4 regions of the Arthrobacter sp. LAPM80 genome follow, and region 4 is predicted to be linked to each of the others. Evidence: riboswitches for the same ligand, from Rfam matches in the RefSeq annotation. Region 4 holds a riboswitch; each other region holds the start of a gene.
What was found. A riboswitch is a leader RNA that binds a small molecule or an ion and turns the genes downstream of it on or off. The one in region 4 is predicted to bind thiamine pyrophosphate.
Positions count from the first base shown of each region.

Region 1 (7,013 bases), 130 kb from region 4:
TGCCAGCTGACATGTGGTTGCGGGCCGTGTTGGGAACAAAAGTTGCCGGGCTAGCGGCTGTCCCATCGCCCCAGTTGACGGTTACACCCAAATTGCCCACGATGCTTGAGGCGCTCACGCCGTCGGCATCGTCAACAGCATCAACGGCAATGGTGGCGCCGTCAGCGGAAACCTTAGTGCCGGGGGCTGCCAACTGGCCAACGTCGAGCTTGAGGCTCTTGGCTGGAGAGACTGCCACGGGCAAGCCTGCCATGGCGGAGCGCCACTTGGCTTCGCTGCCGTCATAGAAGTTGGTGTCGCGTGCCAACAGGCGTGCGCCCATGGATGCCATGCGAACCTTGAAGTCAGCGACATTGCGCTTGGCTTGAGGGGTCCAGCCAATTTCGGCAAAGGAAATCACGCGCGGGAAGACCATGAATTCAGTTTGCTTGCCGCCACGGATGGTCTCGGACCACTGTGGGGCTTCGACACCAAGGATGGACGCATCAGCGAGGTTGGCCGCGCCGTCCTTGACGACAGCCGCCGGATTCCAGTCATAGTATTTAGGGAAGTCGCCGATGCCGGCCCAGGTCAGGCCGATCGGGGTTTTGGAGTTGTACTTCATGTCCAGGTACGCCGTGGAACCATTGGAAACCATGAGCTTGGCGCCCTTGGTCTTGATGGCCGTCAACGTGTCGGCGGTGCCACCGGTCCAGTACTGAATGCCGTCCCCGGCTTGCAGGCCGCCAATGGCGACCTCGTTCCAGCCAATGGGCTTCTTGCCCAAATCGTGGATGAGTGACACTGCCTTGGTGATGAACCGGACGTAGTCATCGTGCGGAGTCACGTGTGACTCGTCGCCGCCGATGTGGATGTAATCGCTGGTGGTTGTCATGCCGGCAATCTGGCCGAAGACGTGCTCAAGGAACGTCCAGGTCTGCGGGGCATCCACATCCAAGGTGGATGATCCGACGTTGCCGGTTCCGTCTTCGGGAACTACACCCCACTCGTCAACACTCGGTTTGGTGTTTGCCGTGTTGAGTTGCGGGATGGCGTGCAAAATAGCCGAAGTATGGCCGGGAACGTCAATCTCAGGAATGATCTCGATGTGACGATCGGCGGCGTAGGCCACCAAGTCCTTGTATTCAGCCTGGGTGTAGAAGCCCGTGTTGCCTAGAAGGTCATTGTAGGTGCGGCCGAACTGGGTCATGCCGCCCTTGCCGGAGATTTCTGTCAGCTGGTTGTAGTCAATGTCGTCGCCGGCTTTTTTGCCGTCATTGGTGATCTGGATGCGCCAGCCCTGATCGTCGGCAAGGTGCATATGCAGCGTGGAGATCTTGAAGGAGGCCAGCGAATCAATGATGGCCTTGACTTCGGTGGGATTCTTGAATTCACGGGCGACATCAAGCATCATGCCGCGCTTGTCGAAACGGGGAGCGTCGGAGATTTCCACGGCCGGAGCGTTCCACGTGGCGTTGACCAACGTCTTTGACTCAATAAAGGCCGGGAAAAGTTGACGCAGCGTCTGGACGCCGTTGAAGATGCCATCGTCCGTGGCTGCGGTGATCTTGGTGCCGGTGAGCGCATCGACGCTGAGCGTGTACGCCTCGGCTTGAAGCTGATCGCCCAGATTGGGGATGTTGCCGGGGGTTTGAAGCAACACGATGTCATCGGCGTCGCCGGTGCTGCCGTCCACCACCGGCAGCGCCAGCCCGGTGGAGGTGCGGAAAATCTGGGCAAGGAAGTTTGCGCTCTTCTTGCTGGTTGCATTGTTTGCAACGATGCGTGAGCCCGTGCCCAGCTTGAATGGGGCCTTGTCTGGTGTTTCCATGTTGACCGGCAGCGGGATCAGGTTGATGGGCTCTGCCACTGGTGTTGGCGTGGTGGCTTCGGCGCCGTCCCAGACTTCGAACTCCCACATGGAGATACCGTATTTCTGGCCGCCGATCGGGGTACGTTCAATGCCTTGCATGCGAACATACTGGTAGGCGGTACCAGCAACGTCGGCATTGAATTTCTGCACGTCTCGCGTGTTGCATGTAGGGGTGATCACACCCGTGGCATCCACGAAGGTTGTGCCGTCAGTGGAGACCTGCAGCTTGTACTTTGCGGCACAGGCCTTTTCCCACACGATGGCCACGTGGTCAACAACGGTCGGGGCAGCCAGCTTGATGGTGATGTTGGCGTTATCTGCTGTGTTTGAGGACCAGCGGGACTGCTGGGCGTTGGGCTTGGTGCTGTCCGTGTCGCCGTCAATGACCAGACCGGGGCCCCACTGGTTGGCTACTTCCTGGCCGGAGGCGGTGACCGATGCCCCGGCCGTCGCCAGGGCAATGTTTTTGGCGGGAGCAGCAGGGACGCCCCAAACTTCCATTTCGAAGAGGGAGATGCCCCACTTTGTTCCCGAGATGGGGGTGCGGGCGATGCCTTGCATGCGCACGTACTGGTACTTTGTGCCAGCAAGGGCAGACTTGATGGTCTGGGTGTCGGGTGTCTCCGGCGCGCAGTCGGCCCGTGAGATGGTATCCGTGGCGTCCACGAAAGTCACGCCGTCGGTTGAGACCTGCAGCTTGTACTGGGCTGCACATGCTTTTTCCCACTTGATGACAATCTTGTCAATCGCGGCGGGCTTGGCCAGCATCACCGTCAGCTGTGCGTTGTCGGAGTGTTCTGAAGACCAACGTGTGGTGCCGCTGCCATCGATGGCAAGGTCCGCACCGTTGCTCGTGGTGGACTCGTCACCCGAGGAGGTGGCGGTGGCCCCAGCTGAAGCCAGGGCGAGATTGGTCGACGCAGGGTCACCGGGGGCGGCCATCACCGGAGGGGCTGCCATGGTCAGGAGCATCGCCGGTGTCACCACCGCCATCGCTAGTGTTTTTTTCCACATGGAACGCAAGTTTTTGTCCTTTGCTGAACGGAGAGATACAAATCACACAAACTGTATGTTATCGATAGCAATCGCGAAAGGGCAGATATGTTCGGCACGTTACGTGCCGCAGGGCAGTGCCGAGCTGACATGACGGGTTCAGGGTTTTTGCTTTCGCTGATCCGATGCCTGAAAAAGCGTCAGAAGAACTTCCTCGCTCCGATCACCAACACCGCTCCATTTGGCCCTGGGGCACAAAAAGGCGCGCTACCTGTGGTGAAAAACCGCGGGCAGCGCGCCGGTGTCCCCTTTCCGGCGGGGCCGGAGGGACGGGGTTGATTGTTACAAGGTTTCGGTGGCCGTCTCGAAGCTCAAGCGGGGGAGCCGGGCGCGGGAGGCGTCTTCTGCGGGCTTGCCAAGGTTGACCACCATGATGGTCGTGCGGGATGTGTCGGCGTTGAATTCGGCGTCGATGCCGGCGGCGTCCATTCCCGTCATGGGGCCAACGGCCAGACCTGCGGCACGGGCGGCCAGGATGAAGTAGCCGATCTGCAGGTGCGCGTTGCTGTGCCCCATGGCGTTGCGTGTCTCAACGCTCGCCTCAAAGGTGGGGACCATTCCGGCCATGTGGGGCGCAGTGGTGGTGAGTAGGTCGTGCCACTCGTTCGTGAAGCTCAGGATGGCAACCATGGGGGCCGTCAGGGTCTTTGCCTTGTTGCCCTCATTCATGTGTTCAACCAGCCGCTGGCGGGCTTCACCGGAGCGGACCCAGGTGATGCGCAGGGGCTGGATGTTCATGGCTGTGGGGCCCATCTTCGTCAAAGCGTAGACGGCCTGCAGTGTCTCATCCGAGATTTCCTCATCCGACCAGGCGTTGGCGGTGCGAGCCTCAAGGAACAGCGCCGCGGCAGCCTTGGGATCCAGGATGAGTTCGTCGTTAAGTTCGATTTCGGTGGCAATGTCAATACTCAAGGTTCTGGTTCTCCTAATGCTGAGTGCACGGATGCTGCAAAGATTGTTTTCATAGAGTTACAGCGTTGCGGCACCCGGAATTGTTTCCCGTTTTGCCGTGACGTGGGACACAGTGACATGATGCAGGTCAGCGTCAACGCAAAGGAGCGGCAGTTACATGACGGCATGGACCATCCGGGATTTTCATTCACAGGACGTCGAGGGCATCCTCGAGTTGTGGCAGTCGCTGCGCGAAAACGGTGTTGATCCCGTCTATGACCTCTCCGAAGTCCTGGCGTCCTGCGAGAAGGACCATGCCGTGGTGGCCATCCAGGGGGACCAAGTTGTCGGTGCGGCTGTCGGACGGGCCGCCCATGATCAAGGATGGATAGTCTTTTTGGCAACGCTGCCCGTCCTCCGCGGCAAGGGCATTGGTACCCTGCTGCTGGCCGCCGTGGAAAACCGTATGGCCACGCACGGGCTGAACAAGCTCTCGGCGCTCATGCCGGAGACGGAAACGCGGGTTGAGGCCTTCACTAACCGCGGCTTTGTGGTGAAAAAGAACCTGCGGTACTTTGAACGGCGCATCCCGGTCCAGCGCGCGGAACGTGGCGCCTTGGAGGAATTGGGTGGCAGGGTCCTCCCGCGCGACTTGTGGGACCGGGTGGCCGGAATGGCAGCCGAAAAGGAACTGCTCGAGCGCAGGCTCGTCATGCCGTTGGCCGAGTCGGCACTTGCCGAGGAATTCGGCGTGGTGCCGCCACGCGCCGTTGTGCTTTTCGGTCCTCCCGGGACAGGCAAGACAACCTTTGCCAAGGCCATTGCCTCGCGACTTGAGTGGCCGTTCGTGGAGGTGTTCCCGTCCCGCCTTGCGGGGGAATCCGGCGGGCTCGCCGGTGCGCTGCGCCAGACCTTCCTTGAAATTGCGGAGTTGGAGCACGTTGTCGTCTTTATTGACGAGGTCGAGGAGATCGCTTCGCGGCGTTCGGGGGAGCCGCCGTCGCCCATGCAGGGTGTCACGAACGAGCTGCTGAAGATCATTCCGGCGTTCCGTGACCAGCCCGGCAGGCTGCTGGTGTGCGCCACGAACTTCATCCGGTCGCTCGATTCGGCGTTCTTGCGCCACGGCCGCTTCGACTACGTCATCCCCATCGGCCTGCCTGACGACGAGGCCCGCACAGCGATGTGGAACCGCTTCATCCCCGAGTCCGTGCTGGCGGACGTGGACGTGCCCCGGCTCGTCGCGGCCAGCACGGGTTTCTCGCCCGCGGACATCGAGTTTGCCGCCCGCAGCGCCTCCCAGCGGGCGCTGGAAAAGGCCGTGTTCGACGCCGGCCCCGGCCCGGGTGCCGACGGCGCCGTCCGCCGCGGCCCGGTCACGGCGGACTATTTGGAAACCATCGCCGAGACGAAGGCGACCGTCAGCGACGCCGTCGCCCAGGACTTCCTGGAAGACATTGACGCCCTGGCCCGGACATAGGGGAGCGCCGTAACAATGCGCGGGGACGCGGCGGGACTGGGCTAGACTCGCTGGCAGTGACACGGGGTGCCCCTTCGGGGCTGAGAAGAACACCCGTTGAACCTGATCTAGTTAGTACTAGCGAAGGGATGTCATGCCGGTTTCCGCGCAGCCAATCTCGCGCGCCCGTGCCATCTTTTCGCCTTATTCAAGGTGGAACATCATGGAATTGTCAGAACAAACCGTCCTTGTCACCGGCGCCGGCCGCGGCCTCGGGACCGCCATCGCCAGGGCGTTCCTGGATGCCGGTTCCCGCGTGGTGGTCAACTACCGCAACAGCGAGGAGGGCGCACGGGCACTGGCCGCTTCGGCCGGTGCGGGGAAGGCGTACGCAGTGCGGGCCGACGTCACCAGCCAGGAGGAGGTTGCCGCGATGTTCAAGGAGGCGGAACGCCACTTCGGCAGGCCTGTCACCACGGTGGTGAACAACGCGCTGGCGGACTTTTCCTTCAACGGAGACGCCCGACCCTCGGCCGGTGAGATCTCCTGGGCCAACTTTGACGCCCAGTTTTCAGGTTCCGTCAGGGGAGCGCTGAACACGGCCCAGGCTGCCCTGCCCGGCATGCGGGCCGCCGGCTGTGGTCGGATCGTAAACATCGGCACCAACCTCTTCAGCAACCCCGTCGTCCCGTACCACGACTACACCGCCGCCAAGGCGGCACTGCTGTCCCTGACCCGCACCCTTGCGGCGGACCTGGGCCCCGAGAACATCGGCGTGAACATGGTCTCCGGCGGGCTGCTGCGCACCACCGACGCGAGTGCCGCCACCCCCGACGCGGTGTTTGACTACATTGCTGGGGCAACCCCGTTGCGCCGGGTCACGACGCCGGCCGAGCTCGCCGACGCAGTGCTGTTCTTTGCCTCCCCGTGGGCCCGTTCCGTGACGGGTCAGAACCTCATGGTCGACGGCGGGCTGGTGATGAACTGATGGCCGCCTCCGCATCCGGGCCCCAGAAGCCGGGGCGCCGATTGCACCTGAACGCGTTCCTGCACGGCTGCGGCCACCATGGGGCGGCGTGGCGGCTGCCGGACTCCCCGCTGGAGGGGCTGGCCGACATCGGCCTTTACGAGCGGCTGGCCCAAACCGCCGAACGGGGGCTCTTTGACGCCATCTTCTTCGCCGACGGGCAATCCGTGGGGGATCCCTCCGCCGGACCGTTGTGGCACCTGGAACCCTTGACGGCGTTGGCCGCCATCGCACGGGCCACCGAGCGGATCGGCTTGGTTGCCACCGTCTCCTCGACGTTTTACGAGCCCTTCCACGCTGCCCGGATGCTCGCCTCTCTGGACCACATCAGCGGCGGCCGTGCCGGCGTGAACGTCGTGACGTCCATGTTCGACGCCGAGGCCCGCAACCACGGAATGGACTCCCTGCCGCCGCACGGGGAGCGCTATGCACGCGCCGCCGAGTTCATCGAGGTGCTGTACGGGTTGTGGGATGGATGGGACGCTGACGCCATTGTGGCCGACCGCGCCGGCCGTTATGCGGACACCTCAAGGATTCGCCCGCTGCTGCACGCCGGTCAACACTTCAGCGTGGACGGCCCGCTGAACGTGCCGCGCCCGCCGCAGGGACGCCCCGTGCTGTTCCAGGCCGGCGCCTCCGAACCCGGGCGGGAGCTGGCGGCCACGTACGCGGAGGGTGTCTACGCCGTCGCCTACGACCTGCCCAGCGCACAGGCGTACTACTCGGACATC
Region 1 is NZ_JBCHVD010000009.1:143,220-150,232, reverse strand. It holds gene AAGW05_RS11405 (family 20 glycosylhydrolase) at 1-2,866, opposite strand, end outside; gene AAGW05_RS11400 (malonic semialdehyde reductase) at 3,188-3,817, opposite strand; gene AAGW05_RS11395 (ATP-binding protein) at 3,975-5,276, shown strand; TPP riboswitch at 5,329-5,422, shown strand; gene AAGW05_RS11390 (3-oxoacyl-ACP reductase) at 5,479-6,243, shown strand; gene AAGW05_RS11385 (LLM class flavin-dependent oxidoreductase) at 6,243-7,013, shown strand, end outside.
Region 1: it holds a riboswitch for thiamine pyrophosphate, as region 4 does, so the genes downstream of both, AAGW05_RS11390 (3-oxoacyl-ACP reductase) here and thiO (glycine oxidase ThiO) in region 4, are expected to answer to the same signal.

Region 2 (7,013 bases), on a different contig from region 4:
GGCCACCCGCTCACGCCGCGCAACCGCGGCCGTGACAAGCCCTGGGGCCGCAACCAAGGCGGCCGCCGCCGTTGAAACGGCCGCTGAAACAGTCGCCGAGACTGCAAGTGCACCCGCGGCAGCCGCCCCGGCTAAGAAGGCACCTGTGCGCCGCAGCCGGGCAAAAAAAGTTCAGGATCCGGTAGCGCCCCCCATCGCCGCGGCTCCGGCCGCCGGCACCGACGGACCGTCACTGCTTGACGGCATCACGGAAGCCGCGGCAGAACCTGCCGCCCCTGCCAAGCGGGCCACCCGCCGCCGGGCCTCATCACCGGTCACGGCTCCCACAGCCGTGCAGGCCGACCTCGGTGTTCAGGGCGAGTTGAGCCTTGCAGGCGACGACGCGCAGACCCCCGCCGTCGAGGTCCCCGCCGTCGAGACCCCCGCCGTCGAGGTTCCCGCCGCAAAGGCGCCGGCCAAGCGGACGAGGTCGGCCAAGGCCCCCGTCACCAGCACCGCAGCAGCAAGGACCGCAACCTCCAAGGCACCGGCCGCCGCAACCCCCGCAACAGCAACCTCCGAGGCCGCTGTTGAGGCCGAGACAACCGCAGTCGAGACGACCGCCGCCGAGCCGTCCGTTGAAGCCCCCGCCGCAAAGGCCCCCGCCCGCCGCAGGAGCCGGAAGGCAACGGCCCCGGCCGGATCCGCCCCTGTCCAGGCCGAAACTGCCGTACCCAGCGATGCAGTTGCAGCCGAGGCCGCCGCCGAACCGCCTGTTGTTGCCCAGGCCCCTGCCCGCGAGGGCGCCCCTGCCAAGGCAACCCGCAGCCGCCGGCGGACCGCCGCCAAGACCACAGCGGTTGAAGAAGTTCCCGAGACAGCTGCCGAAGCACCGGCCGAACAGGCACCGGCAGCTGACGAAGCAGCCAACGACGAAGGTGACGCAGCGGCCCCGACCGCAGCGTCGCCGTTCCTGGCACCCTCCACGGGGATGTCGGCACTCTTCCTGGCCCCCGACATGAGCCTTGCCGTGCCCGCGGCAGCCGGTCCTGGCGCCGATGATGACAACGAATCCGATGAGGGTTCCGACAACCAGGACGGCGACCGTCGCAGCCGCAACCGCCGCAACCGCCGCGCCCGTGGCACCGATGTCGATGCTGCTGACGCGGTCGAGACCGGCGACGCCGAGGACACGGACGCCGATGGGGCCGAGGACGGTGTGACCTCCCGCCGCCGCCGTCGCCGCCGCCGCGGCGATGCCGACCTGGAATTGACCGGCGGCACCGACGAGGATCCGCCCAACACTGTCACCCGCGTGCGCGCCCCGCGAACGCCGGCCGAGTCCACGTCCACGGCATCAAACCGTGTCACCAGCCTGCGCGGCTCAACCCGACTGGAAGCCAAGAAGCAGCGCCGCCGCGACTCGCGCGACTCCGGCCGCCGCCGCACGGTCATCACCGAGGCCGAGTTCCTTGCCCGCCGGGAATCCGTTGACCGCGTCATGGTTGTGCGCCAGAGCGAGGACAGGATCCAGATCGGCGTCCTCGAGGACGGCATTCTTGCCGAGCACTTTGTCTCCAAGACGCAGCAGGACTCACTGATCGGCAACGTATACCTGGGCAAGGTCCAGAACGTGCTGCCCAGCATGGAGGCAGCCTTCGTGGACATCGGACGCGGCCGCAACGCCGTCCTGTACGCAGGCGAAGTGGATTGGGATGCCGCGAACCTCAACGGCCAGCCGCGCCGCATTGAGAACGCCCTGAAGTCCGGGGACACCGTCCTCGTCCAGGTCTCAAAGGACCCCGTTGGACACAAGGGCGCCCGCCTGACGAGCCAGATCTCCCTGCCCGGGCGCTACCTGGTGTTCGTGCCCGGCGGCTCCATGACCGGCATCTCCCGCAAGCTGCCCGACGTCGAACGCAACCGCCTCAAGCGCGTCCTGAAGGACCACCTGCCCGAAAACGCCGGCGTCATTGTGCGCACGGCCGCAGAAGGTGCCAGCGAGGAAGAGCTGACCAATGACATCAACCGCCTGCGCGCCCAGTGGGAAGGCATCAACGAGCGGGCCTCCTCGCACAAGACGCTGGCGCCGGAGATGCTGTACGGCGAACCCGACCTGACCATCAAGGTTGTCCGCGACGTTTTCAACGAGGACTTCACCAAGCTGATCGTCTCCGGCGAGGACGCGTGGGACACCATCGAGGCCTACGTGACCTATGTTGCCCCGGATCTGCTTGACCGCCTCGAAAAGTGGAGCCAGCCCGAGGACATCTTTGCCGCGCACCGTATTGACGAGCAGATCAACAAGGCCCTTGAGCGCAAGGTGTTCCTTCCCTCCGGCGGCTCCCTTGTCATTGACAGGACCGAGGCCATGACGGTGGTTGACGTCAACACCGGCAAGTTCACCGGCTCCGGCGGCAACCTTGAAGAGACAGTCACCAAGAACAACCTTGAGGCTGCCGAGGAAGTCGTGCGCCAGCTGCGCCTGCGCGACATTGGCGGCATCATCGTCATCGACTTCATCGACATGGTGCTCGAGTCCAACCGCGATCTGGTGCTGCGCCGTCTTGTCGAGTGCCTGGGCCGTGACAGGACCAAGCACCAGGTGGCCGAGGTGACAAGCCTGGGCCTGATCCAGATGACGCGCAAGCGCATGGGCACCGGCCTGCTCGAGGTCTTTGGCGAGCAGTGCCCCACCTGTGCAGGCCGCGGCATGGTCACGCACGAGATCCCCGTCGAGCACCGCCGCACGCACAGCCCCGCCGTCGAAGTTGCGCAGGTCCATGCCCCCAAGCAGGAGAACCGCGACAACGACCGCACGGCCAACCGCTCGACCCGCAGCGAACGCAAGCGAAATCGCAACCGCACGCAGCAGCCCGAAACCGAGCAGCACCAGGAAATCGCCCCGGCGCCTGTCGCGGATGACGTGAGCGACGCCCAGAAGGCGCAGCGGGCCCACGAGGCACGTGCCGCGCTGGCGAACATTGCCGCTGCGGCTGCCGCCTCGCACCACGAGCACGATGGCGACGAGCACCACCACGCCCCCGCGCCCAGCGAGACAGTCTTTGCGGATGCGTCGGAACCAGCCGATGTGTCCGATGCGGCAACCCTGACGCTGGGCGGGGAAGCCATTGAGCTGCCTCGCGGACACCACAACGACGGCGGCAGCACGCCGGGCACGAACAATGCCGACCACGCTGCGGCCCTCGCAGGACTGGCCCAGGCCCTGGACCAGCTCGCTGCCCCCGGCCACGAGACGTCGCACGACTCCTCACACGAGAGCGATGCCGATGCTCCCGAAGCTGGCGGCGGCAACCGTTCACGTGCACGTAGGGGACGCCGCAACCGCAGCGCCCGCAGTGCACAGGGCGGGGCCGATACCGCAGTGGAGACCATGGAACAGGTTTCTGCCGGCCAGGGATCCGCAGCGCACAGCAGCGCCGCGGCTGCGCCACCCGTGGTGAAGAAGGCGGCCGAGCCGATCATCCTTGGGGTTGGAGTGCCGGCCTCGGAGCTCTAAAACGTCACACCCCTTCCAACTGACCCGCAGCCGTGGTCGAATATGACGCGTTTTCGCGTGTTATTCGACCACTGCTGCGGGTCAGTTGTTCAAAGGGGAGGGGACCGCACTAGGCTGGGGAGCGACACGGGGTGCCAGGCCACCAGGGCCGGCTGAGACAATACCCGTTGAACCTGCCCGGTTAGCACCGGCGAAGGGATGTCCCATGACAACCAGCACCTTTGTGGCCCCTGCCAGCGAGATTTCCGCACAGCCAGGGGAGGCTCAGCAAGCAAGTCACCCTGTGAACCATCCACGGGTCCTGAGCATTGCAGGCTCTGATCCGTCCGGCGGTGCCGGAATCCAGGCCGACATCAAGTCAATATCCGCCCACGGCGGTTACGCCATGGCGGCCATCACCGCACTTACCGCCCAAAACACCCAGGGGGTGCAGGGCGTCCACGTGCCGCCGGCAGCGTTCCTTGCGGCGCAACTTGATGCCGTCTCCTCGGACGTCATGATCGACGCCGTCAAGATCGGCATGTTGGGCACCGCGGAGGTCATGAACACCGTGGGGGAGTGGCTGAGGCGGACCCGGCCGGCCGTCGTCGTGCTTGATCCCGTCATGGTGGCCACCAGCGGGGACGTGCTGGTGGATCCGGAAGCCCGCGACGCACTGCTAGAGCTGTTCCGCAACGTACATCTGGCAACCCCGAACATCCCGGAACTGGCGGTCCTCCTTGACCGCCCGCAGGCCGCCGATTGGCAGGAGGCGCTTGAACAGGGCCGGGAGCTGGCGGCCGCGCACGGGATCCTCGTGCTGGTCAAGGGCGGGCACCTGCCCGGGGAAGAGTGCCCCGATGCACTCATCGGGCCCGACGGCACAGTCCAGGAATTCACTGCCCCCCGCATCGACACCCCCAATACGCACGGCACCGGCTGCTCGCTCTCGGCAGCCGTGGCCACACTCCAGGCCCATGCAACCCTCCGGCCCGCCGAAACCGGGGCTGAACGGGCCGGCGGCTGGTCCGAGAGTGTGCGCCTTGCCAAGGCCTGGCTGGGCATGGCACTTGAAACCTCGGACGCGCTTGCCGTGGGCAGCGGGGCGGGACCCGTCAACCACCTGCACGCCCTGTGGGAAAGTGCCCAGCCGGTGCCCGGCAGCTTCGCCCGGATGGTGTGGGAGGACTGTGCGCCGCAACGTGAAGCCATCTTTGCCCTTGGCTTCATCAAGGAACTGGCAGCCGGGACCCTGCAGCGCAGCCGTTTCGCCTACTACCTTGACCAGGACGCCCAGTATCTTGGCGCCTATTCACGCGTCCTTGCCCGCGCCAGCTCGCTCGCGCCGACGGAAGCAGAGCAAAAATTCTGGGCCGGCGGGGCGCAAAACTGCATTGACGTGGAAATGGCACTGCACCGCGACTGGCTCAGCCAGTACCCGCAGGAGCCGGCCACGTTGCCCGGCCGTGCACAGGGCCCGGCAACCAAACATTATGTCGACCACCTGCAGGCAATCGCCTTCACCGGCAGCTACGGCGAGGTGGTGGCCGCGGTGCTGCCCTGCTACTGGCTCTACGCCGAGGTGGGCCGGGTGCTGCATGCCGACTACCTCTCCTTTGACGGCGAGCACCCGTACGGCAACTGGCTGCAAAGTTATGCGGACGAGGATTTTGCCCGTGCCACGGAAACCGCCATTGGCTTCGCCGACGCGGCTGCGCGCGGGGGATCGGCTGCACAACGCGAACGCATGAGGGCGGCCTTTGCCCATTCCGCGCAGTACGAAGTGGACTTTTTTGCGGCCCCGCATGTCCATGTGGAAGCCGGCGATTCTGACTTGCGTGATTAACCACACCGCCTAGTGGGGCAAATAATTAGCGCGTCACCCCCCTAAATGACAAAAAGTCCGGCCAATCGCGCTAATGTTGCTAAGTGCAGTTTCAAGACCTCCAAGTTTTCCTGACAAACCATGTTTGTCAGGCGGCAGTGGAAGGACGCGAAACCAGTGTCATTTGCCCCCGGGGACAGAATTAGCGTATTCTTGTTCTTCGGTGCTTACGCCAACACCTAGGGCAACCACTCCATGGCAGAACTCCATTGAGGTCCACGGCGTTGAGGCACATAGTATGCACACCGCGTCTGTTCAATCTTGAACTGCGGCGCATGCGGTTGGCAATGGTCAAACATGATCAGTGCCGGCATAAAAACTTTGTAATAACGTCGAGAGAAGTGAGTTCCCCAGTGGTGTACGCGATTGTCCGCGCAGGCGGCCGTCAAGAAAAGGTTTCCGTAGGAGACCACGTGACCATGAACCGCGTCCCCGGAGGAGTCGGCAGCACACTTGAGCTGCCCGCTTTGCTCTTGGTTGATGGTGACAAGCTCACCACAGCCGCTAAGGACCTGGCTAATGTAAAGGTTACGGCTGAGAAGTTGGAGGATCTTCGCGGGCCGAAGATCGTCATCCAGAAGTTCAAGAACAAGACCGGCTACAAGAAGCGCCAGGGTCACCGTCAGGAACTGTCCAAGGTCAAGATCACTTCAATCGCTTAATCAAGCGCAACGAAGTTCGATCCACTTAGATACTTTTAGCAAAAAGGCAGGCATTTTCAAATGGCACATAAAAAGGGTGCGAGTTCCACTCGCAACGGTCGTGATTCCAACGCTCAGTACTTGGGCGTAAAGCGCTTCGGTGGTCAGGTTGTCAAGGCAGGCGAAATCATCGTTCGCCAGCGCGGCACACACTTCCACCCCGGCGAGAACGTTGGCCGTGGCAAGGATGACACGCTGTTTGCATTGGATGCAGGCGCCGTCGAGTTCGGCACACGTCGTGGACGTCGTGTTGTCAACATCGTCGCTGCGGTCTAATACCAAAGCTTTTTCAGTGGAGCGGGCCGCATGGCTCGCTCCACTGGCTTTTAACACAGCTTTACCGGCCTGACTCAGGCCAACGATTACTTGCGGACTAGAATGAGTGCGCAAGGCAAGTTCTATTCAAGGAGATTTCATTGGCCAGCTTTGTTGACCGGGTTGTATTGCATGTATCCGGCGGGACTGGCGGCCATGGCTGCGTCTCCGTGCACAGTGAAAAATTCAAGCCGTTGGGCGGCCCCGACGGCGGCAAGGGCGGCGACGGCGGCAGTGTCACCTTCCGTGTCAGCGACCAGACCACCACCTTGCTTGACTTCCACCATGCACCCCACCGCCGCGGCGGCAACGGCCAGCCCGGCATGGGTGACTGGCGCGACGGCAAGGACGGCAATTCGCTGATCCTTGAAGTTCCCGATGGCACGGTCATCAAGGACAAGGACGGCAACGTCCTGGCCGACCTCGTGGGCATCGGCACGGAATACGTCGCTGCCGCGGGTGGCCTCGGCGGGCTCGGCAACCACGCCCTTTCTTCGCTCAAGCGCAAAGCCCCGGGCTTCGCCCTGTTGGGCATCGCAGGCTCAGAGGCCGACATTGTCCTTGAACTGAAGTCCATTGCAGACATTGCCCTGGTGGGTTTCCCGTCCGCCGGCAAGTCCAGCCTCATCGCCGC
Region 2 is NZ_JBCHVD010000008.1:145,367-152,379, reverse strand. It holds gene AAGW05_RS10470 (Rne/Rng family ribonuclease) at 1-3,499, shown strand, start outside; TPP riboswitch at 3,617-3,715, shown strand; gene thiD (bifunctional hydroxymethylpyrimidine kinase/phosphomethylpyrimidine kinase) at 3,705-5,324, shown strand; gene rplU (50S ribosomal protein L21) at 5,717-6,025, shown strand; gene rpmA (50S ribosomal protein L27) at 6,086-6,340, shown strand; partial or broken gene obgE (GTPase ObgE) at 6,481-7,013, shown strand, end outside.
Region 2: it holds a riboswitch for thiamine pyrophosphate, as region 4 does, so the genes downstream of both, thiD (bifunctional hydroxymethylpyrimidine kinase/phosphomethylpyrimidine kinase) here and thiO (glycine oxidase ThiO) in region 4, are expected to answer to the same signal.

Region 3 (7,013 bases), on a different contig from region 4:
GTGCCGAGCCACGGCTGCAATGCGGGCGCCGGAGAGGCAGACCCCTGAGCTGAAAATGCGACCGGCGGCCAGATTCGTGATGCGTTCCGCGACGGCTGTGAGCACGTCGCACGGGTTCGTCACCAGGATGAAGACCGCATAGGCGAGCGACGCGCCAACCCTTCCGGCGGCGACACAACGGATGGTTCCCGGTTGTGTCGCCGCATGTTCCCCAGCGTCAGCCAAACACCGGATTCCAGGTGCCAAGCACCACGGCGGCGCCCACGGACATTGCCGCAATCACCACTCCTGCGCCCACCACGGCGAGGTCGTGCCGGGCGAAGCTGGATTCCCGCGCCCAGGTGCGCGGTCCCGCACCGAAGCCCTTGGCCTCCATCGTGACGGCAAGCCGCGATGCCCGCCGCACTGCCTGCACCAGCAGGGACATGGCCTGGCCAAGCTGGGCCTTGATGCCGCGGAAAAATCCGGGTTCCCCGCCCACCCCGCGGGCACGCCGGGCCATGCCCAGGGTTTGCCACTCAGCCACCAGGAGGCCCACAAGGCGCATGGCTGCGAGGGCACCCAAGACAAAGCGATGCGGCAACCGCAACTTTTGCGCGAGCGCGTCGGCCAGGTCGGTGGGGTCGGTGGAGGCAAGCACGATGATGCCGGGGAGGGCGATGGCCAGTCCACGCAATGCGATGGCCACACCCGCCTCCAGCGAACCCGTTGTAAAGGTGACAGGTCCCAGTGCGAGCAGCATCTCCCCCGTCTTTGGTGCCAGCAGGGCTGTCCCGTAACCGCCCACAACAGCGGCAACCAAGATGGGCCAGCCCCGGAGCGCCAGCATGCGCGCACTCAAACCGGCGAGCGGCAGCAACGCACATTCAAGCACCAAGGCTGCCGTGGCAGACACCCAATCGACACTGATCAGCAGCACAATGGTGACTGCCATTCCGGCGCCCAACTTCGCCAACGGATTAGCACGGGCCAGCCACGCATCGGAGCGCGGTGTGGCAATGATGTCAACACTCACAGCCCCATCACCGCCTGGTGCGCAGCCACGCGACCTGCCGGCTCGGGGTTGCCCAGCACCAACCGGTCTCCTCCGAGCACGGCGGTGAAGGCGGCATCGTGCGTCACCGAGACCACGGCGGTGCCCGCATCCAGGAGTTCGGTCAGCAGCGACGCCAGTTCCGCCCAGGTGTTCGCGTCCTGACCAAACGTCGGCTCATCGAGCACCAGCACCTGCGGACTCGCCGCAAGCACCGTCGCAACAGAGAGCCGGCGCTTCTCACCGCCGGACAGCGTAAAAGGATTCGCCCCGGCAAGATGCTCAAGCCGCAGGCGCACCAACAGTTCCCCGACCGCCTCCTCGCCGCGGCCAAGCAGCTTCGGCGCGTGCATCAGCTCATCCCTGACGCTGCCGGCAATGAACTGGTGCTCGGGCTCCTGGAAGACAGTGCCGATCCGGCTGATCAGTTCCCGCCCACGCCATTTCAACGGCGAGGATCCGGCCCCGCGCGACAGCCCGGGCAGTGCCGCAAGCTCCCCGCCAACCGGCGGCAGCAAGCCTGCAACTGTCAGCGCAAGCGTAGATTTTCCCGACCCGTTCGGGCCTGTCACACTCAGCGCCTCCCCCGCCATAACCTTGATGGAAGGCACGATTGCGGCCGGCACCACCGGGTGCCGCCTGCGTCCCTTGGTGCGGGAGACGGCAAGAGCCGACGCTTCAAGCAACAGGCCGGTTCCGGCGTCGTCCATGGGGATGCGCAAGCCTGGATTGACGCGGGGCCGGACGTGGGGGACATATCCGGGCACCCAAATTCCGGCGCGTGCCAGAAGATCGCGGCTTTGCGCCAGGACCGCGGCGGGCGGGCCGTCGAAGAGGACACCGCCGGGTTCGCCGAGCCTGTCGGGGGCCAGGACGACGATCCTGTCAACGACGTCGAGCCAGACGGAGACCCTGTGCTCGACGACCACGAGGGTTGCGCCGGTTTCGTCGAGGCTGCGGCGGACCGCATCGCGCACCTCCATGACTCCGGCGGGGTCGAGGTTGGCGGTGGGTTCGTCAAGCAGCAGCAGTCCGGGGCGCATGGCGAGCATGCCGGCCAAGCCGAGGCGCTGTTTTTGACCACCTGAAAGTGCGGAGCTCGGGTGGTCCAGGGGCAGGTCAAGGCCCACGGATTCAAGGGCGTCATGCACGCGGCGCCAGATTTCCTCCCGCGGGACGGAAAGGTTTTCGGCGCCGAACGCGACATCGTCGCCAATGCGCGAGAGGACCACCTGGGAGTCGGGGTCCTGTTGCATGAGACCGGCCCGGCCGCGGGATTCCGCCACGGGACGGCCGTCAATGAGCAGTTCACCTACCTCGTTGGCCTCCTCGTCCTCGCCCAGCACACCGGCCAGGGCGTGCAGCAGCGTTGACTTGCCCGCGCCGGAGGGGCCGAGCAGCAGGACCCGCTCCCCCGGCGCGATGTTCAGATCAAGGCCGTGGACGGCCCGGCCCCGGCGGCCCGCATGCTGGAATCCCCAGCCCCGGGCGGTGACCCGCACCGGAGCCCCCCGGTTCCCGGCGCCGTCGTTCCTGTTGGAACCCACGGCTAAACCACCCGTTCCGTGGCGGCTCCGCGGGAGGGCAGGTTGGCCAGTGCACCGGTCCGGGCCAGGCCGCGCACCGCGAGCCAGGAGAGGATCCCGGCAATGACGGCCCCAGAAACAATGGCCAGGACCACGTAGACCAGCTTCCATTCAAAGGCCCAGACGATGTTCCAGAGAAAGCTGTCATTCAGGCCCATGGCCAAGCCTGCAAGCGCCCCCGCGAGCACGGAAACGGGGAGCGTGAACTTGCGGTAACGGAACAGGGCAAACGCCGCCTCCGCGCCGAGGCCCTGGACCAGGCCGGAAAGCAGCACAGTGAAGCCAAAATGCGTGCCCAGCAGGCCTTCAACACTTGCCGCGATCAGCTCGCAATACAGTGCGGCACCGGGCTTGCGGATTACCAGACCGCCCAGGACGCCTGCAATCAGCCAGCCGCCGCCATACAGTCCGGCAACGGGCGGGAAGGCGATGGTGAACGCGCTAATCAGGCCGTAGCCGGCGGACCATAGCCAGAAGATGACACCCACGGCGGCACCGAGGACCGACACCACAACGATGTCAACAACCCGCCAGCTGCTCTTGCGCGATGCCTGGTTGTGCTTGTTTTGCGCGGCGTTTTCGCCGGCCAGTGACTTGTTCATGAGTCCTCCTTTTCAGGAGGGGCGGCCGCAACGGTATTTCCGCGCAGCCGAAGAGAACTCGACTCCCTTCGCCGGTACTAACCGGAGCAGGTTCGAGGGTCTGCGGCGAACCGCACTCTCAGCGCCGCTACCCAGGATGGGTGGACGCTCCCCTGTCGTGTTTGAATTGCGGCTTCAGCATACCCCCGCTGCATGCCGGGGGGCCAATGTGTCTTATAAATGCCCCCTTGCGTCGAGGCGGCCGGGCCGGGCGGCGCCCGGCACGGCGCACAAAAAAGCACCGCGGGAGCCTGCCCGTTGGGGCGGACTCCCGCAGTGCTTTCCTGGTGCTGGTTCCTAGTGCTGGCGCACCGAGCGGCGGCGGGCAAGGATCAGGCCGCCAAGCATGAGGAGCATGGCGATCCCGCCGGCCGCACCAAGGTTGAAGCCCGTGCTGGCGAGGTCATCACCAGTCGCGGCTGTGGTGGTCGCAGTGGTGGCTGCACCGTTTGCGGTCTTGGTTGCAGTCATGGTCGGCGTGCCGGTGTTCTCCGACGTCGCACTGGCGCTGGCCGTGGCACTGTTGCTGGCACTGGCAGACTCCGTCGGAGTGGAGGATTCCGTTGCTGTTGCGGTAGCCGACGCAGTAGCGCTCGGCGTAGCACTAGGTGAAGGTGTTGGGGTCGGTTCAACTACGTCACCAACGTAGGGGCCACCCGCCACCGGGCCCGTGGCCCGCAGTCCGAGTTCGTACACGACAGGCTTGTCGCCGGCGGCACTGACTGCACCCGGGGTGAACAGGATGCGGACACCCTCGACGGTTGCCTGGTTCAGGACGGCTTCCTGGAAACTCAGCGCCGGGTTCAAGGCACCCAGGGTGACCCATGCGCCGTCGACCTTCACCTGCAGGTCACCGGCCACATTGCCAACCACAACGGCCGATTTCATGGCGGCCGGGGCATCCATGATGTAGCTCAGCTGCGATCCCGCAACCGGCACGGCGGCCGACTCGAAGGCCGTGCCGATGCTGGCGTCGAACGCACTCTCAGCCCCTGTGCCGTTGGCCCCTGGCAGGTTCGTGCTCAACTTCTGCGTGGCTTCGAACGCCTGGAATTCACGGATCTTGATCCACTGCCCTCCCGTGTTGGTCCCCGTGGCAACAAGGCGGATGTAGCGGGCCTTGACTGGTGTGTCGAAGCTCTGCTCGATGCGCGGCTTGCTGTCATAGGTTCCTGCGGCCGTCCAGGCGGCGTTGTCCGTGGAGTACTCAACGCGTCCGTGGTAGAACATGTCGCCTGTATTGGAATCAGAATCGGCCTGCTGGATCACGACCTTGCCAACGTCCTTCACGGCGCCCAGGTCGATGGTCACGCTGGAACCGACAACCGGCGGGGCGCTTGACCACCACAGGCTGCTGGCGTCCCCGTCCACCATCCGAGAGGTGGCGTAACTCTGATACGTGGGCAGGGAGGATGTCGCAGTGGCCGCGAAACGGTTGGCCGATGCCACGGGGGTCAGGTTCAACCAGGTGTTGTAGCGCTGCTTTGCGGCTGTCGTGAAGATTTCAAACAGGCCGTCACCCACAGAAGGGACGATGACGTTCGCCTTGGTGCCAATGTTGTTCGGGCCGACGTCGGATACGGTCGCTCGCTTGGCGAGGGCCATCTCGGAATTTGCAGCCAGTGCGCCGTCAGTGGCGGCAACGCCCTTGCCGTTCTTGATGGCTTCAAGCATGGAGATTTGCTCCTGCATGGCCGTGGCCCAATGGGCGGCCGCATCAATCCACGGCTTGGAGTCTGCGTAGAAGCCTCCCATGGCCATGGTCGCCAGGGTTGTGGGGCCGGCCTTGATGATTGCCAGGCGGTCCTTCAGGGGCGCCATGCCTGCCGCGTTGCCCGCGTCGAAGGCGGTCCAGAATGAGGCAATATCCGCTGTCAGCGCCGGAGCCGTCTTGGAGGTGGGGCGATAGGGCTTCCAACTCTGGTTCAGGTCCACGAATGTCTCAAGAGATTTGCGGACTGCCACGTCGGGGCCTGCAAGCTCGGTGATGATGGCGGACTGCGTGGTTGCCGCGTTGTAGACGGGGCTGTTCCAGGAGTAGTCACCAAAACCCGCCAGGGCGATCATTGAGGCATAGGCCTCGATCATCGGGTTCGAGGTGATGCCGTCAATGTGCTTGTACAGGTTGGGATCGCGTCCTTCCAGCGGATTGAGGAAGAGGCGGCCGCGCTGGCCGTCGTTGACGGGCAGGTTGTCCCAGATGTAGAAGTGCTCTGCGTTGTAGGTCTGGACTGCCTTGGTAACCGAGGCTTCCGTGATGGTGTCGGAGAAGACCCCTTCACCTGTCCACTGAATCAGAATGGAATCATCCGTGGCCAGGCCGAATTGGTCCTTGTACGGGTCAGCGGCGGAACCGGCGTAGTTGGTGGGAACGGTCTGCAGCGGCTGCAGCTTGTGCACCTTGATGTAGTCGTTGACAATGCGGTTGAGGTAAAACGCCTGTCCGTCGGCAAGGCTCCGGTAGCCGGTGTTGGTGAACTTTGCCTTGTCCGCGGCGCAGTTCAGAACAGGGTTGATGTCATCGAGGGCAACGTAGAAGCTGCTCACACCAATGTTGCGCAACTGCTCAAACTTGGCAATGGTACTGGCAAAATCAGCGTCCGATGAATAGCAAACGTCGTTGCCCGGGGACAGTGCAAAGGTGAAGTTCACATGGTTGGCGTTTGCCTTGTCCACCAATTCCTTCAGGTCCGCCAATTCCGCTGCGGGGTACAGATCGCGCCACTTTGAGCGCAGGTAGTTGTCGTCCTTGGGCGTGTAGATGTACGTGTTCATCTTGTGCTTGCCGTAGAACTCGAACTGGTCCATGCGCGCCTGGTGGGACCACGGGATGCCATAGAAACCTTCAATGCCGCCGCGGATGGACATCAGCGGCCAGTCCTTGACAGTCATGGCCGGGGCCGCGCCGTTGGCAACAACCTGGCCCAGGCTCTGCACGGCGTAGAACGTGCCGGTGGCATCCTTGCCATTAAGCAACAGGGAGGGCTTGCCCGCGATGTTGCCGGTGGCAATGACGTAACCGTCCGCCGCAAGTGGATCGGCGCTGGCGGAGCCAACAGCTGTAAGCGCGGCGGGGAGTGCGGCATTGTCGGCCGTGGTGCCCAGGAAAACAGTGGCATCGGTGCCGCTGGTTACGAAAGCAGCGGTTCCACCGGCCTTGGCGATGACCTGGCCCAGGGCTTTCTTGGCGGCAGCGTCGGTGTTGGCGCCAACAGCCACCTTCACCGTCCCGGTTAGCGGAACCGATACCCCGGCAGTGCTGGCCTGTTGCGGGGTAGGCAGGATCTGCGCCGGCGACGTGGCCGCCTCGGCTGCGGGAAGTGCGGCTGGCGATAGCGCAGCCAAGCCTCCCCCGGCGATGATGGCCAGGGCAAGGGCCCCGGTGGCGGCATTTTTTAAAGCGCGTTTCACACTGTTCCCCTTAGCGACTTCAAGCACATGAAATCAAAGATTGATATGGATCACATTTTGATCGCAACTATACTGATGTGACGTAACGCACGTCAATTGATTACGCGTGGCATTGCACCGTGAACGGCGCGCCCGCTAGAGGTCATGCCGCGGCGCCGCTTTTGGCCCTTTTGCAAGCCATCGTCCAGCCGACTGCGGCGTGGGGAACCCTGGCCGCCGGCATGGAAGCGGATAGGCTGGCCCTAAGGTTATTGCCCTCACGGGTCCACCAAACACTGAGGAGTCCTTCATGAACATCGTCTTCAAATTGCTCGGAACCGGAGTGAGCCTTGGCGCGGGATT
Region 3 is NZ_JBCHVD010000006.1:87,853-94,865, forward strand. It holds gene AAGW05_RS08235 (energy-coupling factor transporter transmembrane component T family protein) at 218-1,015, opposite strand; gene AAGW05_RS08240 (ABC transporter ATP-binding protein) at 1,012-2,580, opposite strand; gene AAGW05_RS08245 (ECF transporter S component) at 2,583-3,221, opposite strand; TPP riboswitch at 3,268-3,385, opposite strand; gene AAGW05_RS08250 (beta-N-acetylglucosaminidase domain-containing protein) at 3,558-6,671, opposite strand; gene AAGW05_RS08255 (DUF4235 domain-containing protein) at 6,961-7,013, shown strand, end outside.
Region 3: it holds a riboswitch for thiamine pyrophosphate, as region 4 does, so the genes downstream of both, AAGW05_RS08245 (ECF transporter S component) here and thiO (glycine oxidase ThiO) in region 4, are expected to answer to the same signal.

Region 4 (7,013 bases):
ATTCTGGCAATGCACTAAGCACAGCACTCTTTGCTTTTTCTTATGCGCAGGACCCGATACGGGGCCTGCGCATAAGTGTTTAAGGGCAGTGAAGGGCGCCCCCCTGTCCTTGTCAGTGACTTGCCCTGCGCAAACTTGCGGACGTTCTGCGCAGGGCCCGTAGTCGGGTCCTGCGCATAACGGTTTATGCGCACAGCCCGAGGCCGAAGGCTGCGCACAACTTCTCAGGCCTCAGCCTCGGTGCAAATGCACATCCGGTTTCCCTGCGCATCCGTGGCCACAACCCAGCGCGGCGCGTAGTCGTCGTCAAGGGAACCGCCCGAGTCCGCCAGCGCCGCAAGATACGTTTCCCTCTCGCTGAAGGGAACGTTCACATCCACATGGAACCGGTTCGGATTGGGAGTCCCGGTTTCCTGGAACCAAATGCCCGGTCCCCGGCCGTGGGGATCACTCAGGTCCCCGTTGGCGTCAGCCACGTACCCGAAGCCACCCTTCCACGTTGTAGAAATGGCGGCCTTGTCCGCGGTGTCGATGACGATGTCAAAGGTCCGGATCAAATCGGGCCTTGCCACGGCCCCCGCCGCCGAAGCGGCCGTGGAAATAGCCCTTGCCAGGCTGATGTCCCGGGCGGTGATTTGGCCTCCTGCGTCATGGGAGCTCGTGGCCACAAACAAGGTGTCATAGCGCCAGTCAAGATCGGGGTGGTGGTCTGCCTTCTGGGCCACCTGCCCGATCGTGGAGAACAGGTCCAGGGCGATGGCCGACGTCGGACACTTCAGTACGGTGCGCAGCTCACCCGTAAGGCGCCACTGCGGCAAAGTCTGAAGCTCTTCGTCAATCTGGGCCCGGGTCAACACATCTTCGGCTGCCATGGCAGGCTCCTTAGTTAGCTCTACAGGTCGGGGCGGCCGTCCATTGCCGACGAAGCCAAGGCATGCGCCCGCTTGGGAATGCGGCCGCCCTGTGCTGCCAGTCTTCCACCGATCACCGCGTGTTTGAAGGCCTCAGCCATAACCACTGGATTCTGCGCCCGGGTGACAGCAGTGGCCAGCAGCACCGCGTCGCAGCCGAGCTCCATGGCAAGGGCGGCGTCCGATGCCGTGCCGATTCCGGCATCGAGCACCACGGGAATGCCGGCACGCGAGACGATCAATTCGATGTTGTGCGGGTTCAGGATGCCCAGCCCGGTGCCGATGGGGGCGCCCAACGGCATGACGGCCGCCGCGCCGAGCCGCTCGAGGCGCAGCGCGAGGACCGGGTCATCGTTCGTGTAGGCGAAGACCTTGAAGCCGCGGTTGACGAGCTGTTCGGTGGCCTCGACAAGTTCGAGCGCGTCGGGCAGCAGGGTGTGCTCGTCCGCGATGACTTCCAGTTTCACCCAGTCGGTTTCAAGGGCTTCGCGGGCCAGCTCGGCCGTCATCACAGCCTCCCGTGCGGTGAAGCAGCCTGCCGTGTTGGGCAGCACGCGGATGTTGTTTTCAAGCAGCAGCCTGAACAGGTTGGTGCCCGATTCGCCCTCACTATCAACCGAATACCGGCGCATGGCCACTGTTGTCAGCTCAGTGCCTGAGGCGATCAGGGCCGCGCCCAAACCCGACAGGCTGGGCGCTCCGCCGGTGCCCATGATGAGCCGCGATCCGAGCGCCACCCCGTCAATGACAAGGGCGTCTTCCTCGATGGCAATCCGTGCGCCGTTGCCGGCAAGTGTTTCAGTCATGGTCGTTCGCTTTCGGTCCGGAGATGTTGGATGTTGGTGTGTTTGGTGCCGTTCATGCCCTAGCCGCCCTGCACGGCCGTGACGATTTCAAGCTCGTCATTGTCCTGCACCTGCGTCGCCGCCCACTGGCTGCGCGGCACAATGTCTGCGTTGCGGGCGACGGCGACACCCAGCCGTCCGCCGTCGGCCGCCTGTCCGCTGGCCAACAGAGCCTTGCCCGTCATGGCCGATACGAGGTCGGCAACGGTGGTTCCTGAGGCGTACGGCTGGGCCGCGCCGTTGATGTTGATGGTGCTCATGAGGGCTCCTGGGTGGTTGGGCCGGCGTTGCGGACCGGCTGGCGTGCGTGCGAAAAGCGGTCGGGCCTGAAGCGTTCCCACGCCAGGTCGGTGATGTTTGTGAGCAATTGCCGCGTGATGCGGGCGGCGATCGGGGTCAGGAGCACGCCGTGCCTGAAGAAGCCGGTGGCGATGATCAGGCCGGTGACGTCCCTGCCGCCAGGTCCGGCAACCCTGCCAAGCAGGGGTGCGTTGTCGGGGGTGCCGGGGCGCGCGCGGGCCGTCGTTTCGATGAGTTCGAGCTCGGCAACGGCCGGCATCAGGACCTGGGCGTCGCGCAGAAGCTGATGCACTCCCCCGGCGCTGACGCCTGCCGATCCGTCCTCGCGGCTGCTGGCACCGATCACCACCGTGCCGTCATCGCGCGGCACGATGTACACCGGCAGTCCGCGCACCATGCCGCGGATGGTTGCGGTGGTCAGCGGGCGCAGGTGCCCGGGAACCCGCAGGCGCAGGATGTCACCGTACACGGGGCGGACGGGCAGTGTGAGGCCTTCGGGCAGGCCGTGGAGTTTCGGCGCGCCCAGGCCGTTGGCCACGATGACCTCCCGGGCGAGGACCCGCCGGCCGTCAGCCAATTGCACACCCGTCACGGCTGATCGGTTGTCCTCGGGGTCCTCGTGCAGCAGTCCCACGGCTTCCTCGGCCACAAACGGATGCCCCTCATGGGGACGGCCGGATGCGGGGGCCGCAGCCACCAGCGCCTCCTGCAATGCCACAGCCATGGCCCGCGGATCAACCTGGTGGTCGGACCCAACCAGGTAGGCGCAGGAAATGTGCGGGCCCACCATGGGCTCCAGGGCACGGGCCTCCCTGATGGAAAGTTGGGCAACCTCCAGGCCATGCAGGGTTTGAACGTCCCGCAGGTCCGACAACGCCTTTCGGTCTGCCGGATCCCCTCCGAGAATCAGGGTCGGGGAGGTGTTGAATCCCGTGTGCAAACCGGCCGGCAGGGACGCCACAAAGTCAGGCCACAGGGCCGCCGAAGCCAGGGTCAGCTCCAGGAGTTCTTCCTCCTGGTAGTGGAGTTCGCTGACGGGTGCCAGCATTCCGGCGGCCGCAAACGTTGCCCCGGCGGCCGGTGTGGGGTCGATGACTGTGACGGTGTGACCCGCCCGCCGGGCTTCCCAGGCGATGCCGAGGCCCACAATTCCGCCGCCAATAACGGCAACCTCGGTGGTCAAAATGTCAGACACAATGGATGCCACAATGCTCTCCTTCCCTACGCCGGCATGATCCGGATCAGGTTCCACGCCCACGTGGGGCGTATTTCGGTCGGCGCAGTCGGCGCCCTCTCAGCCAGCTTCACTGGCTCCCGCGGTACTGCATTAGTCTATGAGACATGAGCTCAAATTCGGCCATCCATGACGCCGCCACCAAACATTCCATTCCCTCAGTCGATACTGCCCGGCTGTATTTGTGCACCGATGCCCGTGCCCGGCAGGGTGATTTCGCCGATTTCCTGCGGGCCGCCTACGCCGGCGGCGTTGACATCATCCAGCTGCGCGACAAGTCGCTTGAGGCGGCCCGGGAACTTGAACTACTGGCCGTCTTGCGGTCTGTGGCGCAGGAATGCGGAAAGCTGTGGGCCGTGAATGACAGGGCCGACATTGCCATGCTTAGCGGCGCCCCTGTCTTCCATGTAGGTCAAAAGGACCTGCCCCTTCCGGCGGCGCGTTCCCTGGTGAAGACTGTTTCGATAGGGCTTTCCACCCATGACCGCGCACAGGTTTCGGCCGCTGCCGCCGATCCAAATGCCGATTATTTCTGCGTGGGGCCTCTGTGGGCCACCCCCACGAAGCCGGGCCGGGCCGCCGTCGGGCTTTCCCTGCTCGAGCACGCCGCGTCCCTGGATACTGCCAAGCCGTGGTTCGCCATTGGTGGGGTTGACCTGGGCAATGTGGACCAGGTGGTTGCCGCCGGTGCGTCCCGCATTGTGGTTGTCAGGGCCATCACCGACGCTGAAGATCCGACGTCGGCCGCACAGGAATTGTTGTCACGGTTGCCCTCGCTGGGCTGATTTTCGCGACGTCGGCACGATGCTCCAATCAAGCACTGTGCCCCACCCGAGGATGCAAACCATGACGCAGCGTGAAATTACCGGCCTCCTTGCTGGTGCGGCAGGTGTCGGATCGCCCCGGATCATCGGGATTCCGGGCTGGGTGGTACGGGATTAGTCTAGGCCGAGAAGCGCGAGGTGGCGGGCGCAGTCCTGAGCCATGTGCCGGCCAGACGGCTCCGGGAAACCGAATCGAGCGGTTCCGTTAACCCCTGTGAATTACGCTCCAGCAGGAGGCCTCGGCACAAGGCCGGGAGCATCCGCGGGGCAAGCCGTCCCGGAGACTGCGGGGCAAGATACTGCCAAGGCCGTGGAGCGCCTGTTGCCGGCGATTGACGCCGAATATGCGGCCCGGGTTGCCCGTGAAAGCCCCGTCCGCCGGGCCGCGCGTGAGCTTGTGCGTGCATTGCATACCGCCGGGTTGAAGCTGGGGGTTGTGACAGGGGCCAGCCTGTTGCAGGTGCTGGAACAGCACGCAGCCACCATAGTCCCGGCACTCACCACCGACCGCCTCGAACTATCGCTGCCCGATGTGGGCGCTGTGCCCGCACCCCGCTTAATCCACAGTCTCGGCCCTGAGCGCGACCTTGCGCAGGAGCGATGCAAGCTGCACCTGTTCCTTGGCACTGAGGCCCTCGAGCACCTGGCTGTCACGCTCCAGGAAGTGGGGGAATTCCCGGTTCACCAGGTCCCGTCCCTGTTCGGTCAATTGCAATAGGACAACCCTTCCATCAAGCTCCCAGGGCAGCCTTTCAACCAGGCAGCGCTGGACAAGCCGCTCGGCATTCTTTGTGGTGGATGCCCCGCTGAGCATGGTGGCGGCCGTGACGTCACTGGCCCGCAGCGGCGAATCGGCCCGGGCCAGCGTGCACAGCACGTCAAACTCGGCGCGGGTGACGGCCACGGGCGCCAGGTCCCGCTCAACGCGCTGGTTGGTCAGGGCGGCAATCCGCGTGATCCGCCCCATGACCTCAACCGTTGCGACATCAAGGTCGGGCCAGTTCCTGGCCCAGCCGTGGCGGACCCTGTCGACGAAGTCTCCCCTTGCCGGTTTTGCATCCATCATGTCAGTCTAGGCGTCCGCCGCATCAAGGAGAGAACTCTCATATCCCTTACATATATTTTACTAGTAAAATACTTGATATCATTGAAGCATGCCCCAGCTCACCCGAATCCACCACACACGCACAGCACTGACCCATCCCGCCGCCCGTGCCACTTGGCGGAACTCCTTTGCCCTACGCCCGGCCGACGCCATTTTCGCACCGGCCATCAAGGTGGGCATCGCGGCGACCCTGGTCCTGGTGGCGGGTGGTCTGTTGGGACAGGAGCAGCTTTCCGGCATCGCTGCCCTCGGCGCCTTGACGAGCGCCTTCGGCCGCTACCAGCCCTATAAGCGGCTTGGGGTGATGCTGGTGATCGTCGCCGCCGCCATGCTTGTGGCGACGGGTGTCGGCGCCCTCATGGGTGCATCGGGTGTGCCCACGGGCCTGGAAATCCTGGCACTCGCACTCATCGCAGGCCTTGCCGCACCCGTGTTTTCCGCCTTCAGGATCATGGGACCTGGCGTGGTGATCCTCGTCTTCGCAGCCTCCGCCGGCGCCGGCTACGCACACACCTTCGACGCCATTCCCCGCGTCCTCGCCGCCCTGGGACTGGGCGTCGTGGTCGGCTGGATGGTGGCCATGGCTCCGGCCCTTATTGCCCCGATGGGCCCGGCCCGCCTCGCCGTGGCCCGTGCCATTGCCGCTGTCACCGGGCTTGGCACAACTAAAGACATGGACGACGCCGGCACCCGCCAGGGCGCGGCCCTCGCCGCAGTGCGCACAGCCAGGGACTCATTGGCGTTGAGTGCGACTCACCCGCAGCGCCGCAGCGCGCGCTCCGTGCAGCTCCGTGCGCAGGCGGCCCAGCTTGGCCTCCTGCTTGATGAGGCCGACGCCGTGCTGGAGCTTCTCAAGGCAGGGAATCATGCCGGCGCCACCTCTGCCTTGGATGGTCTGGCAGTACACGAGGCACAACTGCGCACGGTGTTTGACGCCCGGTCCGTTGCCGCACCGGACGGTGTGTCCGAGGCAGCAGCACAGACCGGTGCTGCAAAGCCGCAGGGAATGTTGTCAGCGGCACGCACGGCACTGCTCTCGCCCTCAAGCGCACATCAGGGCATGCGCATGGCCGCAGCATCGGCACTTGCCGGCTGGGCCGCGGTCGGACTCGGTCTTGACCACCCGTTGTGGGCTTCAATGGGCGCAGTGGCCGCCCTCCAGGGACTGAACTATGGCATGGCCGTCCAGCGTGGCATCCAGCGCGTGGTGGGCAATGTGGCCGGCGCGGTGGTGGCGGTGGTCCTGCTGTCCCTGCCGCTGGGCTTTTGGCCCTCGGTCGCCATGGTCATCGTTTTTCAGGTCCTGGCGGAAATAGTTGTGCTGAAAAACTACATACTGACCACAATCGCCGTGACACCCATGGCGCTGATCATGACAGGCTTGGGCGGGCATCTGGGCCCCGACGCGGCGTTCAGCCGCGTTGCCGACACACTGGTGGGAGTGGTTGTTGGTGTCCTGGTGGCGGCTCTGACCATTTCACTGGCCGACCGCCACCACCTGGGCAGCAACTCCTAGGAAAACCCATCGGGCAAAGTGGCCCGGTGTGAAAGCTACGCCGACGGAGCCAGCTCCATGGCCTGGGCCAGCAGCTCAAAGCTGCGGATCCGTCCGGCGCGTTCGGTGACCTGTGTGGCCACGATGAGCTCATCGGCGCCGGCCTTCACGGCAAATTCATCCAGGTAGGCCCGCACCACAGAAGGAGTGCCGACTGCCGAGTAGCGCATCATGTTCAGGACCTGCTGGCCTGCCGGTGACTCGAGCAGCATGTCGGCCTCGGCGTCGGTGAACGTGCG
Region 4 is NZ_JBCHVD010000009.1:15,930-22,942, forward strand. It holds gene AAGW05_RS10725 (hypothetical protein) at 1-18, shown strand, start outside; gene AAGW05_RS10730 (4a-hydroxytetrahydrobiopterin dehydratase) at 225-872, opposite strand; gene AAGW05_RS10735 (thiazole synthase) at 893-1,717, opposite strand; gene thiS (sulfur carrier protein ThiS) at 1,777-2,016, opposite strand; gene thiO (glycine oxidase ThiO) at 2,013-3,263, opposite strand; TPP riboswitch at 3,258-3,383, opposite strand; gene thiE (thiamine phosphate synthase) at 3,398-4,075, shown strand; gene AAGW05_RS10755 (MarR family winged helix-turn-helix transcriptional regulator) at 4,671-5,177, opposite strand; gene AAGW05_RS10760 (FUSC family protein) at 5,269-6,735, shown strand; gene AAGW05_RS10765 (LLM class flavin-dependent oxidoreductase) at 6,771-7,013, opposite strand, start outside.